DNA from 4 places in the Agromyces cucurbitae genome. Region 1 is predicted to be linked to each of the others. Evidence: predicted binding sites of a transcription regulator. Region 1 holds the regulator's gene; each other region holds the start of a gene.
The links. The regulator LexA, encoded in region 1, represses DNA repair genes until DNA is damaged. The targets are predictions, from matches to a motif close to TCGAACANNTGTTCGA.
Positions count from the first base shown of each region.

Region 1 (3,201 bases):
AGCTGCTCGAGCGTGCGGCAGCGAGCATCCCGGCGGGGCGGCTGTGGGTGAATCCCGACTGCGGGCTGAAGACGCGCGGCTACGACGAGACGGTCGCCTCGCTCGCGAACCTCGTCGCGGCCACTCGCGCCGTGCGGGCCCGGCTCGAGGCCGACCGCGCGGCGGTCGCGGTCGCGAGCTAGGCGGGTTGCGGGCGGATGCCGCGAGCCGGCGTCCGCCCGTGCCCCCGGCGGCCGGGCCGGGGGATGGTTCGAGGCCGACGACCGGGCGATGCACGGCGGGTTCGCATGGTTCGCCGGGTCGATGCTCAGGCGCGCCGCGTACGGTCGTCGCATGCGACTCGCGGTTCACGAGACGGGCGCCGGCGCCCGGACGGCCATCCTCATCCACGGCATCATGTCGGACTCCCGGGCGTGGCATCGCGTCACCGGCGAACTCGAGGCGCAGGGGTTCCGGGTGCTGGCCGTCGACCTCGCCGGCCACGGACGCAGCCCGCGGGCGCGGCGCTACTCCCCGGCGGCGTGGGCCGACGACGTCGTCGAGACGGTCGCACCCATGCTCGACGGCCCGCCCGACGTGGTGCTCGGCCACTCGCTCGGCGGCCTCGTCGCGAGCCTCGTCGCCGACCGGCTCGCGCCGCGCACGGCGATCTACGTCGACCCCGCGTTCGCGTTCCCGAAGGGGCCGATGGGCCTCGCCTACAAGCTGTTCTTCGCGATCGCGCCGAGGCCCCGCCGCGGTGCGCTGGTGCGGATGAACCCGAAGTGGAGCGCGACCGACGTCGACATCGAGCTCGCGACGCTGCGCGACTGGGACAAGCGCACGATCCTCGGCTTCGCCGACACCCGGCCGCTCGTGCCGCCCGCGCGACTCGTCGCCCCCAGCCTCGTGCTGCTCGCCGAGCGGAGCCTGCTCATCACCGACCGGGTCGCGGCCGACCTGCGCCGCAGGGGAATGACGGTCGCCACGGTGCCGGGCACGGGGCACACGGTCTTCCGCGACGACCATGCGGGCTTCATGCACGCGATCGGCGAGTGGTTGCGATCGGTCGGCCAGTCCGCGGAGGCGGCCGCGTCCGTCTGACGACCGTCGGCTCGACCGGGGGCGTCCCCGAGCGGCTCGGTGCGGATCAGACCGTTCGCAGCACGGCGACGACCTTGCCGAGCACCTCGGCGTGGTCGCCGAGGATCGGCTCGAACGCGGTGTTGCGCGGCAGCAGCCAGGTGTGGCCGTCGCGCTGGCGGAAGACCTTGACGGTCGCCTCGCCGTCGAGCATCGCCGCGACGATCTCGCCGTTCTCGGCCGTGCGCTGCGAGCGCACGACCACCCAGTCGCCGTCGCAGATCGCGGCGTCGACCATCGAGTCGCCGACGACCTTCAGGATGAACAGCTCGCCCTTGCCGACGAGCTGCCGGGGGAGGGGGAACACCTCGTCGATCTGCTGCTCCGCGGTGATGGGCACACCGGCCGCGATGCGGCCGACGAGCGGCACCATGGCGGCGTCGGCGACGGGTGCCGGCTCGCCCGCCGACGGCGCGCGCTCGTCGAGGCCCGGCAGCTCGATGAGCACCTCGAGCGCCCTGGGCCGGTTCGGGTCGCGCCGCAGGTACCCGGCGAGCTCGAGCTGGTTCAGCTGGTGCGTGACGCTCGACAGCGACGACAGTCCGACGGCGTCGCCGATCTCGCGCATGCTCGGCGGGTAGCCGCGTGTGGCGACCGAACGCTGCACGACCTCGAGGATCGAGATCTGCTTCGCGCTCAGGCTCTTGCGGCGGCGTGCCCTGCCGGTCTCGCGCACGTCGTTGTCGCTCTTCACGCTCTCCGCCCCTCGTTGCGATCGCCCGCTGCGACCGGATGTCGGTGGTGTCTGCTGGACTCTTGCCAGACATTCGAAACTGTATCCGCCGCAGGCGGGCGCGGCAAACATCCGTTCGAGTGTGTCGCGAGATCGGATGCGGAGAAATCCGCGGGCCGGTGCTTGCAGTCGAAGATGTTCGAAGATATATTCGGAACAGAGATTCGCATCCGGCCCTCCCGGCCGAGGGCCGGATGCAGTCCACGCAGGAGGGGTGACATGAGCGCAGCGATCATGACGAGCGACTTCCCGGCCGAGGCGCGCACGCGCCTCCGGCTGACGCGTCGCGGGCGAGTCGTCTTCACGACGCTCGCCGCGCTTCCGATCGCCGTCTGGGTGTTCGCGTCGGCGTTGAACGCCGGCGGCGCGGCCGCCGACCTCTCCGGCGGAGGGTCGCTGCAGTACGTGACCGTCGACGCCGGCGCCTCCCTGTGGCAGATCGCCGAGTCGATCGCGCCGTCCGCCGATCCGCGCGACACGATCGCCGAGATCGTGCGGCTCAACCAGCTCGACGGTGCGACGATCGAGCCCGGCCAGCGCCTGGCGGTGCCGGCGGCCGAGTGACGCGGCCGCTTCGCGACGGGCGTCCGCAGCGCGAGAACGCCCGTGCGGCATGCAGCGCCCGCCGATGCGCGGCTCGCGGTGCCGCCGCCCGTCACACGGTGTCGCACGTCGTCGTCGCCGTGATCGGCGTGGCTAGGCTGGATCGGTGACGAGTCTCGACGACCTTCCCATCCGCGACGACCTTCGCGGTCGCTCTCCGTACGGCGCCCCCCAGAAGGCCGTGCCGGTCGCCCTCAACGTCAACGAGAACACGCATGCCATCCCCGAAGACGTCGCGCACGACATCGTCGCCCGCGTCGCCGCCGCGATCCTGCGACTGAACCGCTATCCCGATCGCGAGTTCACCGAACTCCGCGAGGCCTTGGCGCGGTATCTCGGCCACGCGCTCTCGCCCGACCAGATCTGGGCCGCCAACGGCTCCAACGAGGTGCTGCAGCAGGTGCTGCAGGCCTTCGGCGGACCGGGCCGCTCGGTGCTCGGGTTCTCGCCGACGTATTCGATGTACTCGCTGCTCGCCTCGGGCACGGGCACCCGCTGGATCTCCGCGGAGCGGGACGACGACTTCGAGCTGAGTCCCGAGACCGCCGTGGCGGCCGTGCGCGAGCACGACCCCGATCTCGTCTTCCTGTGCGCCCCGAACAACCCCACGGGTACGCCGCTCTCGCTCGACACGGTCCGCGCGGTCGCCGACGCCGCACGCGGCATCGTCGTGGTCGACGAGGCCTACTTCGAGTTCGCCGATCCGGGCACGCCGAGCGCACTCACCCTGCTCGACGGGCGGC
Region 1 covers NZ_JBYRES010000004.1:31,434-34,634, reverse strand. The annotation lists gene metE (5-methyltetrahydropteroyltriglutamate--homocysteine S-methyltransferase) at 1-182, shown strand, start outside; gene AC3RJ6_RS14735 (alpha/beta fold hydrolase) at 334-1,083, shown strand; gene lexA (transcriptional repressor LexA) at 1,130-1,816, opposite strand; gene AC3RJ6_RS14725 (LysM peptidoglycan-binding domain-containing protein) at 2,075-2,419, shown strand; gene AC3RJ6_RS14720 (histidinol-phosphate transaminase) at 2,565-3,201, shown strand, end outside.

Region 2 (3,201 bases), on a different contig from region 1:
CGACGGCAAGGTCGCGGGCATCCGCTGGGAGCGCACCCAGTCCGACGGTGCGGGCGGGGTCGTCGGTACGGGCGAGATCCGCGAGCTGCCGATCCAGGCCGTGTACCGTGCGGTCGGCTACTTCGGGTCGCCGCTGCCGGGTGTGCCGTTCGACAAGAAGTTCGGGGTCATCCCGAACCACGAGGGTCAGGTGCTGATTCGCGACAAGGAGACGGGCGAGTCGCGCCAGATGTACGGCGTGTACGCGACCGGTTGGATCAAGCGCGGGCCCGTCGGTCTCATCGGTCACACGAAGTCGGATGCGATGGAGACCATCAAGCACGTCATCAACGACCTCGGCAATTGGTGGCGGCCCGAGTCGCCGTCGGAGGAGTCGGTGATCGAGCTGCTCGAGTCGCGTGGCATCCGCTGGACCGATCTCGACGGCTGGCATCGTCTCGACGAGCACGAGATGGCGCTCGGTTCGGCCGAGGAGCGAGTGCGCATCAAGGTCGTGCCTCGCGACGAGATGGTCGACGTGTCGCGCGGCGAGGTCGCGTAACCACCGTCGGTCGAGTGGGAGGCCACGTCACGTACTGGTCGGTCGAGTAGGGCGAAGCGAGACCACGGCCGGTACTCGTCGGTCGAGTAGGGCGAAGCCCGTTTCGAGACCACGGTCGAGCGGATGCCTCGCGGCGGTTCCGCTTGCGCGAGTCGGTGGTGAAGCAGAGTTGCAGAGTGTGCCGGCCGATCGCGGCGCCGAAGGCGTCAGAGGCTGTTGCGACCCCGGTCGATCTGGCGCTGCACCTCGGCGAGCTCGCGCTGCAACTGCGGGTCGTGCGCCTTCGCGGTGAGCGGCCGGCGACGATTCATCACGGCGACGATGCCGACCAGAGCGGCAGCGGCGGTGATCGCACCGGTGGTGACGAGGGCGATGACGTAGGCGCTCATGTCGGCTCCTTCGGAGACTCGGTCGGTGACCCGTGATGGGTGTGCCCAGACTACGTGGGCCGGCCGGCGGCGGCACCCCTTCGCTCCTGTGCATCGGCCGTGAGTCGGGTCGGCCGCTCGTCCCATCCGTGTTGGCGTATCGCGACTTCGTCGCTTACAGTTTCGAACATCAGTTCGAATCCGTGAGGAGGTCACGATGCTCACGATCAGCGACGCCGAACCGGTGGCCGTCTGGCTCGACGGCTCCGAGCGGCCGGCGCGTCTCGTCTATCACGGCACCCGGTACCGGGTCATCGACACCCCGACTCCGCTCGCTCGGCAGCCCGAATGGCCGTCGGGCATCAGCCATCCGCCGGTCGACGTGCTGCTTTCGCCGGGCTGGCGGGTCACGGGGCGCACCGACGACCACGAGGTGCTCGTCTTCGACCTGCGGTTGGCCCCCTCGGGGTGGGTCGTCGAAGCGATCTACGAATGAACCGCGCGAATTACCGATCGAACCGAGCGCAGCGCCCGATGCGGCCCGCGCTGCACGCCGCCGGCCACGCGACGAACCCGCCGGGGGAGCAGTAGTGGGCACCAACCGCCGCTACCCCGAGCGAGCCGACGAGCGCACCGACGAGCTGCAGCTCGAGCAGGCGAAGCGTGGTGCGCCCGTGTCGCTCACGACCTCCGAGGTGCGTCGCACCGGGCGGCGCAACGACGCCCGCGAGGCCGTGCCGGTGACGGCCACGATCAGGTATCGCGTCGCGTACGAGGAGCCCCGTGACGTGCAGGGCGAAGCGATCGCCTGGACCCGCGGCGCCGTGCTCGTGAAGTACCCCGACCCGGCCACCCGTCACGACAACTTCGTCTGGGTCTACGCGAACGCCGTGCGCCGCCGCAGCTGAGCGGCGTCGAGCGGTCGGTCGAGTAGCGGCGACGCGGTTCGCGACCGCCCGCGAGGCCACTGGCGCAGCGGCGTCCACCCAGGCCCGAGGCATCCACACCCGCCCCGCCCTTCGGCCGCATTGCCGCTACGCTGCTCACCATGCTGCTCGACCCGCCCGCGCTCGTCACCGCGCTCGCCGCCGTGGGCGTCGGGTTCGTGCTGGGGTGGTGGCCGCTGGCCAGGTGGGCCGAGCAGTCGATGAAACATGGGCGGATGCCGCGGCGCACGATCCGCGTCGCGTCGGCCGTGACCGCCGCGATCACCTTCGGGCTGCTCGCCCTGCGCGTCGGCCCCACCTGGCTGCTGCCGGCGCTGCTCGCGTTCGCCGCGTTCGCGACGGTGCTCTCGATCGTCGACCTGGCCGAGAAGCGGCTGCCGAATGCCGTCGTCTTTCCGGCGCTCGCGACCGTCGGGGTGCTGCTCGTTCCCGCCACGTGGGCCACGGGGGAGTGGATTCGGCTCGTGTGGGCGCTGGCCGGAGCATCCGCCATGTTCGTCGCCTATTTCGTGCTCGCGCTCATCTCGCCGTCGTCGATGGGCATGGGCGACGTCAAGCTCGCGCTCGTGGTCGGCCTGCTCGCCGGATGGTTCGGCCTGTCGGCGTGGCTCATCGCGCTGCTCGCCGCGTTCGTGATCGGCGGCGTGCTCGCGCTCATCGCGCTCGCGCGGCGGAAGGTGACGTTGCGCGGGTCGATTCCGTTCGGGCCGTCGATGCTCGCGGGCGCGCTCGTGGCGGTGTGGTTGGCCGCGGGCTGAGCTCTCCCTCGAGCGGGTTGAGGAGCGAGCGCAGCGAGCGTCTCGAAACCCTCGGTGGTCGAGTAGCGACGACGCGTATCGAGGCCCTGCGCCGCGAGCACCCTCTGCATCCGGAAGTTGGACTCGCGAGGATCACGTTCTCGGGCATCAACCCACGAGTGCAACTCCGAGGCGGTCTGGCGCCCTGCCACGGATTCCGACTCACCCTGCCCCCGAGTGTCCCCCATCTATGCCATCGCGGGGTACTCCCCGTTCGAGGGGTGCGGAATGCAACGGCATACTGTCCTTCGTGAACCTCGACGAGGAGTGGTGGGACGTCGTCGACGCCGATGGCGTGCCGACCGGTGAGCTCTACCAGCGTGGTGCGCCCGGCTGGCCGAACGGACGCTTCCACCTCATCGTCGCCGTCTGCGCTCAGCACGCCGATGGACGTGTGCTCCTCACTCAGCGCGCGGCGCAGAAGCACGAGTTTCCGCTCGCGTGGGAGTTTCCCGGCGGCAGTGCCCTGGCCGGCGAGACGAGTCGCGAGGCGGCGAGCCGCGAACTGCGCGAGGAGACGGGCCTCGACGTCGAGCCCGATGTGCTCG
Region 2 covers NZ_JBYRES010000001.1:726,227-729,427, forward strand. The annotation lists gene AC3RJ6_RS03510 (FAD-dependent oxidoreductase) at 1-541, shown strand, start outside; gene AC3RJ6_RS03515 (hypothetical protein) at 748-930, opposite strand; gene AC3RJ6_RS03520 (DUF6504 family protein) at 1,127-1,405, shown strand; gene AC3RJ6_RS03525 (hypothetical protein) at 1,500-1,817, shown strand; gene AC3RJ6_RS03530 (prepilin peptidase) at 1,958-2,614, shown strand; gene AC3RJ6_RS03535 (NUDIX hydrolase) at 2,904-3,201, shown strand, end outside.
Region 2: the regulator LexA is predicted to act here: its motif matches at 1,093-1,108, upstream of AC3RJ6_RS03520 (DUF6504 family protein).

Region 3 (3,201 bases), on a different contig from region 1:
AGCTCGCGCCGCTCATCTACAGCTTCGCGTCGTCGATCGGCTACGTCTTCCCGGTGCTGCTGGGCGCGCTCGCGGTCACGAGCGAGTACCGGCACAAGACGCTCACCCCGACGTTCCTCGCCGCGCCGCACCGCCAGGTGGTGCTGTGGTCGAAGTTCGCCTCGCAGCTCGTCGTCGGCGCCGGGCTCGGCGTGCTCGCCTTCGCCGCCTCGGTCGGTGCGGGCGCCGCGGCGCTCGCGGGCTTCGGGCTCGACACCGGACTCGACTCGTCCGACACGTGGGCGCTCATCGGCCGCGGCGTGCTCGCCCTCGCACTCTGGGGCGGCATCGGCGTCGGCCTCGGCGTGCTCGTCGTGAACCAGGTCGCGGCGATCGTGATCGTCATCGTGTTCGCGCAGTTCATCGAGCCCATCCTGCGGCTCGTGGCCTCGCTCAGCGACGTCACGGCGGCGATCGGCCAGTACCTGCCCGGCGCCGCGAGCGACGCGCTCGTCGGGGCGTCGTTCTACACGATGGCGACCCCGGCCGGGGCGGCCGTGCAGTCGCTCGAGTGGTGGCAGGGCGGCCTCGTGCTGCTCGGGATCGCGGTCGTCGCGACCGTGATCGGCGGTGCGACGACCTGGCGGAGGGACGTGTCGTAGGTGCTCGCCGCCGAGCTTCGCTCACGTCGGCTGTTCGCGCAGGGCCTGCGCGCGCGGGTCGGCGGTGATGCGGATGCCGCGGGGCCGGCGCCGTCCGCGACCCCGGCCGCCGTCGTGCGGCGGGCGCTCGCAGTCCAGGCGCAGGAGTACCTGCCCGCGCAGTGGGGGCTCGCGCAGCGCATCGCTCCGGCGTCGCGCCCCGACGCGGCTTCGGTCGCCGCGGCGATCGATCGGGGCGAGATCCTGCGCACGCACGTGCTGCGCCCCACCTGGCACTTCGTCGTGCCAGAGGACGCGCGCTGGCTGCTCGAAGTGTCGGTGCCGCGGGTGCGCCGCCAGATGGCGGGGACGATCCGCAAGGCCGGGTGGGACGGCGAAGCCGGCGCGAGGGCCGTCGACGTCGTGGCGCGTGCGCTCGACGGCGGGCACCGCACGAGGGGCGAGCTCGCCGAGGCGCTCGAGCGCGCCGGCCTCCCGACGACGGGCCTGCTGTTCGTGCTGCTGCTCGCCGAGCTGGAGCTCGTGGCGATCTCTGGCGCGAGCGCCGGCAAGCAGCGTACCTATGCGGCGTTCGACGAGCGCGTGCCCGCCTCTCCGGCGCGAGACCGCTCGGAGGCGCTCGCCGAGCTCGCCGAGCGGGCGGTCGCGACCCGTGGGCCGGTGACGGTGCGCGACCTGTCGGCGTGGTCGGGCTTCACGCTCGGCGACGTGCGTGACGCGCTGGCCGCGGCATCCGAGATCACCGACGGACGCATCGAGCGGCTCGACGACGACGAGGAGCTCTGGCACGACGGCGCGGTCGCGGCCGCGTGGTCGTCGCGGACGGCGGAACGCGCGGCGCGCGACGACGACCCCTCCCGCATCGACCTGCTGCAGGGCTACGACGAGTACGTCATGGGCTATGCGTCGCCGCGCGACTACCTGCAGCCACCCGGCGTGGCGGCGCCGATCATCCCCGAGTTCCCGCTGCACGCGATGTTCGCGGGCGGGGTGATGGCCGGCAGGTGGGCGCCGGTCGTTCGCGGCGACCGGGCGACGCTGCGGGTCCTGCCGTGGCGGGAGTTCTCGCACGTCGAGCGGCGCTCGCTCGATGAACGCCTCGCCGAGGTCGCCGCGTTCCTCGGCGGGTCGGTCGAGATCGAGATCGAGTCCGTCACCGCGATCTGATGCTCGCATCGACCGGTCGGGTGAGTCGGTCGAGTAGCGCCCGACGGTGGAGGGCGCGTATCGAGACCACGTTCGCGAGGGTCTCCAGCATCCGGGTCCGGGTCGGCAAAAGTTCTCCACAAGCCTCGAACATCTCTTCGAATCCCGGGTGGTTCCGGGTAGACTCGGAACATGCCCGAACCCGCCGGAATACCCGCCCTGACCGGGGTTTCAGCCGCCATCAACGGGCTTGCTGAGGTGTGGGCCGGTGCCCGGCTCGCGGGCACGCCGGGCTCGGTCGACGCGGCCGCCGACGTGCGCCTGATGAGTGACGACGGGCTGGTCCGGGCGACCGAAGCCCTCGGCGAACTCGTGCGGCAGGTGCAGGCGTTGCAGGCGCCCGTCGCGGCCGAACTCGCCGCCCGCTCCAAGCCCGGCACCGACGAGGTCGCCCGCAAGCACGGGTTCGCCTCCGCGGAACGATTGATCGCGTCCGCGACCGGCGGCCGCTACCAAGACGCGGTGAAACTCGTCGCCGTGGGGCAGGCGACCGCACCCCGCGCTTCGTTCACCGGTGAACTGCTGCCGCCCAGGCACCCGCACCTCGCCGACGCACTCGCCTCGGGCACGATCTGCGTCGACGCGGCCGACGTGATCCGCCGGTTCTGCGACCGCGTCGCACCCCGCGCCGACCGGGCCGAACTCTCCGACGCCGAACGATTCCTCGTCGAACGCGCCCCGACCGTCGGGGCCGACGGGTTGCACCGGCTCGTGAAACTCCTCGAAGCCCGCCTCGACCCCGACGGTGTGAAACCCCGCGAAGACGAGTTGCGGGCCGCCCGCGAGCTCCGCATCTGGGAAGACGAGCACGGCATGATCCGGTTCACCGGCGCCGCCGACCCCGCCAACGGCGCCCCCATCAAACTCGCGATCGAGCCCCTCGTCGCCGCCGAACTCCACCAAGCCCGCGACGCGAAACGACCCGCGCCCGCAACCACCGGCAGCCCCGATGACGTGTTCGCCGAGCAGCGCACGATCGCGCAGATGAACCTCGACGCCCTCGCCGACCTCGCACGCCACTCCCTCACCGCCGCCGACGGCCCCGCACCCCTCCGGCAGGCGACCGTCGTCGCCCGCATCGACGCCACCGCACTGCAGACCGGGCGCGGGCACGGCACCATCGACGGCATCGACCAACCCGTCTCGGCCGCCACGATCCAAGAACTCGCGATGTCCGCCGGCATCGCACCCCTCTACCTCGGCGACGGGCACGAGAACCTCCAACTCGGCCGATCCCGCCGCCTGTTCACCCAAGCCCAGAAACTCGTCCTCACCGACCGCGACGGCGGCTGCGCCTGGCCCGGCTGCACCAGACCCCCGTCCCACACCCAAGCGCACCACCTCCGATGGTGGA
Region 3 covers NZ_JBYRES010000001.1:414,027-417,227, reverse strand. The annotation lists gene AC3RJ6_RS02025 (ABC transporter permease) at 1-641, shown strand, start outside; gene AC3RJ6_RS02020 (winged helix DNA-binding domain-containing protein) at 642-1,808, shown strand; gene AC3RJ6_RS02015 (HNH endonuclease signature motif containing protein) at 1,980-3,201, shown strand, end outside.
Region 3: the regulator LexA is predicted to act here: its motif matches at 1,934-1,949, upstream of AC3RJ6_RS02015 (HNH endonuclease signature motif containing protein).

Region 4 (3,201 bases), on a different contig from region 1:
GCGCATCGTGTCGGCCGACCCGGCGTTCCTGAGCTGGGCCGCCGAACAGGAGGTGCAGCCGTGACCGACGCCGATGGGCGAGCGACGAAGGCTCGTCTCGAGACCCCGCCCGTGCTCTCGACCCCCTGGTCGCGTTCGCTCGGCCTCACGACCCCGATCGTCAGCGCCCCGATGGGCGGCGTCGCGGGCGGGCGCTTCGCCGACGCGGTCTCGCGAGCGGGCGCGCTCGGCACGATCGGCATGGGCAGCGCGGGCTCGGCGGCCAAGCTCGAGGCGCAGCTCGCCGCGTTCGACGACGCGGGCGCTGCGCGCCCCTTCGGCATCGGCATGGTGCACTGGGGTCTCGAGCGCGACCCGGCGATGCTCGACATCGCACTCGCGGCCCGGCCGGCGCTCGTCTCGATCGGCTTCGCGACCCGCTTCGACTGGGTCGACCGGGTGCACGACGCCGGATCGCTCGCCGCGACGCAGGTGTACACGGCGGCCGAGGCGCTCGTCGCGGCCGACGCCGGGATCGACGTGATCGTCGCCCGCGGCTCGGAGGGCGGCGGGCACGGCGATCCGCGCCTCGGCACGCTCGCCCTGCTCGACGCGGTGCTCGATGCGCTCGACGACCGGCGAGGCGGCGACGACGCGGCCGACGCGCTCGGGGCAGTCGGTCGCCCAGGCGCACCCGCGGTGCTCGCCGCCGGCGGCATCGGCTCGGGTCGCAGCCTTGCGGCCGTGCTCGCCGCCGGTGCCGACGCCGCCTGGATCGGCACCGCGTTCATCGCGAGCCCCGAGTCGCTCACGCCCGAGTCGGCGAAGCCGGTGATCTTCGCCGCGACGGGCGACGACACCGTGAACACGACCGCGGCCGACGCCGCACTCGGGCTGCCGTGGCCCGACCGCTTCCCCGAGCGGGTGATCCGCAACGGCTTCGTCGACGAGTGGGAGCACCGCGTGCGCGAGCTCCGCGAGACCGACGGTCTGGGCGGCAGCGCCGGCCTCGCCGCGTTCAAGCGCGAGTTCTCGCGCGCGAATGCCGCCGGCGAGCACGACCTCGTGCCGTTCGATGCGGGTCAGGGCGTCGGGCTGCTGCGCTCGTCGCGCCCGGTCGCCGACGTGATCGCGGAGTTCACGCACGAGGCATCCCGCCTGCTCGCCCGCCCGTTCTGAGGCACGCGACCGGTCCGGACCGCTACGCGGACGCGGGCGCGTCCGGTGCGACCGGTCCGGACCGCTACGCGGACGCGGGCGCGTCCGGTGCGACCGGCTCGTCCGGTTTCCGGAAGACCTGCCGCATGTGGTCGCTGTCGAGGAAGTCGGCGATGCCGATGAGGATGAGGCTGAACACGATCTGCTCGGTCACCATCCAGAACGGGAAGAGCCCGGGGATCGCCGCCATGACGAGCGTCACGACCGGGAAGATCTTGCTGAACAGCCGCAGCCGCGAGTACGCCCAGCGATAGCCCTTCTGCGCCCGCCAGGCGAAGTAGAAGAGCGTCACCGTCATGCCGAGCACGACGAGGATGCGCATCCACACCGGGAAGGCGAGCACCGTGCCGTTGGCGAGCAGCACGACCGCGACGACGAACGCCGCACCGCCGATCAGCACCTCGACGGCGAGCAGCCAGGTGATCCACGTGAACGCACGACGGGTGCGCGGGTGCCCGACGAGCTCGTCGGCGACCTTCACACCCGCGGCCCGGCCGCCGGCGATGCGGTCGAGCTTCAGCAGCATCGGCTCGAGATCCATGTTTCCTCCCGTACGAGGCTACGCGGATGCCTCGGGCCCGGCATCGACCGGAAGTTCGAGTCGCGACTCCCACCGCGGGTTGAGGAGCGCCCGACGAAGGAGGACGCGTCTCGAAACCGCCGACTCAGACGCAAGGTCGGCGGGTTGAGGAGCGCCCGACGAAGGAGGACGCGTCTCGAAACCGCCGACTCAGACGCAAGGTCGGCGGGTTGAGGAGCGCCCGACGAAGGAGGACGCGTCTCGAAACCCATTCCCCCCCTACGCTTGCCACCATGCGCTTCGGAACCCTCGACTTCTCACCCGCCGTCGACTCGCCCGAGCTGCTCGCCCCGCCGACGGCGGCGGCGCTGGCCGCCGCGCCCGACCGCGACGTGCTCGTCGCCGCGATCGACGCGACGCTCGCCGACACCGCGGCGTTCTGCGAGCACTACGAGATCTCGCCGGCCGACGGCGCCAACTGCGTCGTCGTGCAGGCCCGCCGTGGCGACCGCACCTGGTACGCCGCGTGCCTCGTGCGCGGCGCCGACCGGCTCGACGTGAACGGCGCGGTGCGCCGGCACCTCGACGCCCGCAAGCTGTCGTTCGCGCCGATGGACCTCGCGGTCGAGCTGACCGGCATGCAGGTCGGCGGCATCACGCCCGTCGGCCTGCCGGGCGGCTGGCCGATTCTCGTCGACGAGTCGGTCGCGACGCACGAACGGCTCATCGTCGGCGGCGGCACCCGAGACGCGAAGCTCCTCGTCTCGGGTGCCTACCTGGCCGGACTTCCAGGCGCCGTCGTGCTGCCGATCGCGCTCGCACCGGCCGGGTGAGCGAGGCGGCGGTCAGGCCGCCTCGGCGACGACCTCGGACTGGCGCACCGACCGCATCGCGACGGTCCAGGCCTCGAGCTGGTCGAACATGGTGGCCGCGAACTGCTCGTGGATCTCGGCGGGCTTGAACGTCGTGTAGTTCTCGAAGTCGGTGAAGCCCGAGAACGCGAGCGACTGGCGGACGTGCGCGAGCTGCAGCTCGGAGGCGATGCCGCGCAGGTGCTCGACCGCGCGGGCCGCACCGACGGCCCCGTATCCGACGAAGGCCGCGGCCTTGTTGTTCCATTCGGCGTAGAGGAAGTCGAGCGCGTTCTTGAGCACGCCCGAGGTTGAGTGGTTGTACTCGGGAGTGACGAACACGAATCCGTCGTACGAGGCGATCTTCGCCGCCCACGCCTTGGTGTGCTCGCCGGCGTACTGGCCGAACGCGGCCGGCATCGGCTCGTCGAGGTGCGGCAGCGGATAGTCGGCGAGGTCGACGAGCTCGTAGGCGGCGCCGTCGCGCCCTCGCGCCTGGGCGATCACCCAGTCGGCGACGTCCTTGCTCTTGCGACCGGGACGGGTGCTGCCGACGATGACGGCGATGCGGATATCGGACATGTGAAGGGCTCCTTCGGTAGTGGTGCTGGTGGGGATGAGGGGTTCGGGAGT
Region 4 covers NZ_JBYRES010000001.1:262,590-265,790, reverse strand. The annotation lists gene AC3RJ6_RS01355 (flavin reductase family protein) at 1-64, shown strand, start outside; gene AC3RJ6_RS01350 (NAD(P)H-dependent flavin oxidoreductase) at 61-1,158, shown strand; gene AC3RJ6_RS01345 (hypothetical protein) at 1,223-1,738, opposite strand; gene AC3RJ6_RS01340 (YbaK/EbsC family protein) at 2,011-2,550, shown strand; gene AC3RJ6_RS01335 (NADPH-dependent FMN reductase) at 2,563-3,150, opposite strand.
Region 4: the regulator LexA is predicted to act here: its motif matches at 1,782-1,797, upstream of AC3RJ6_RS01340 (YbaK/EbsC family protein).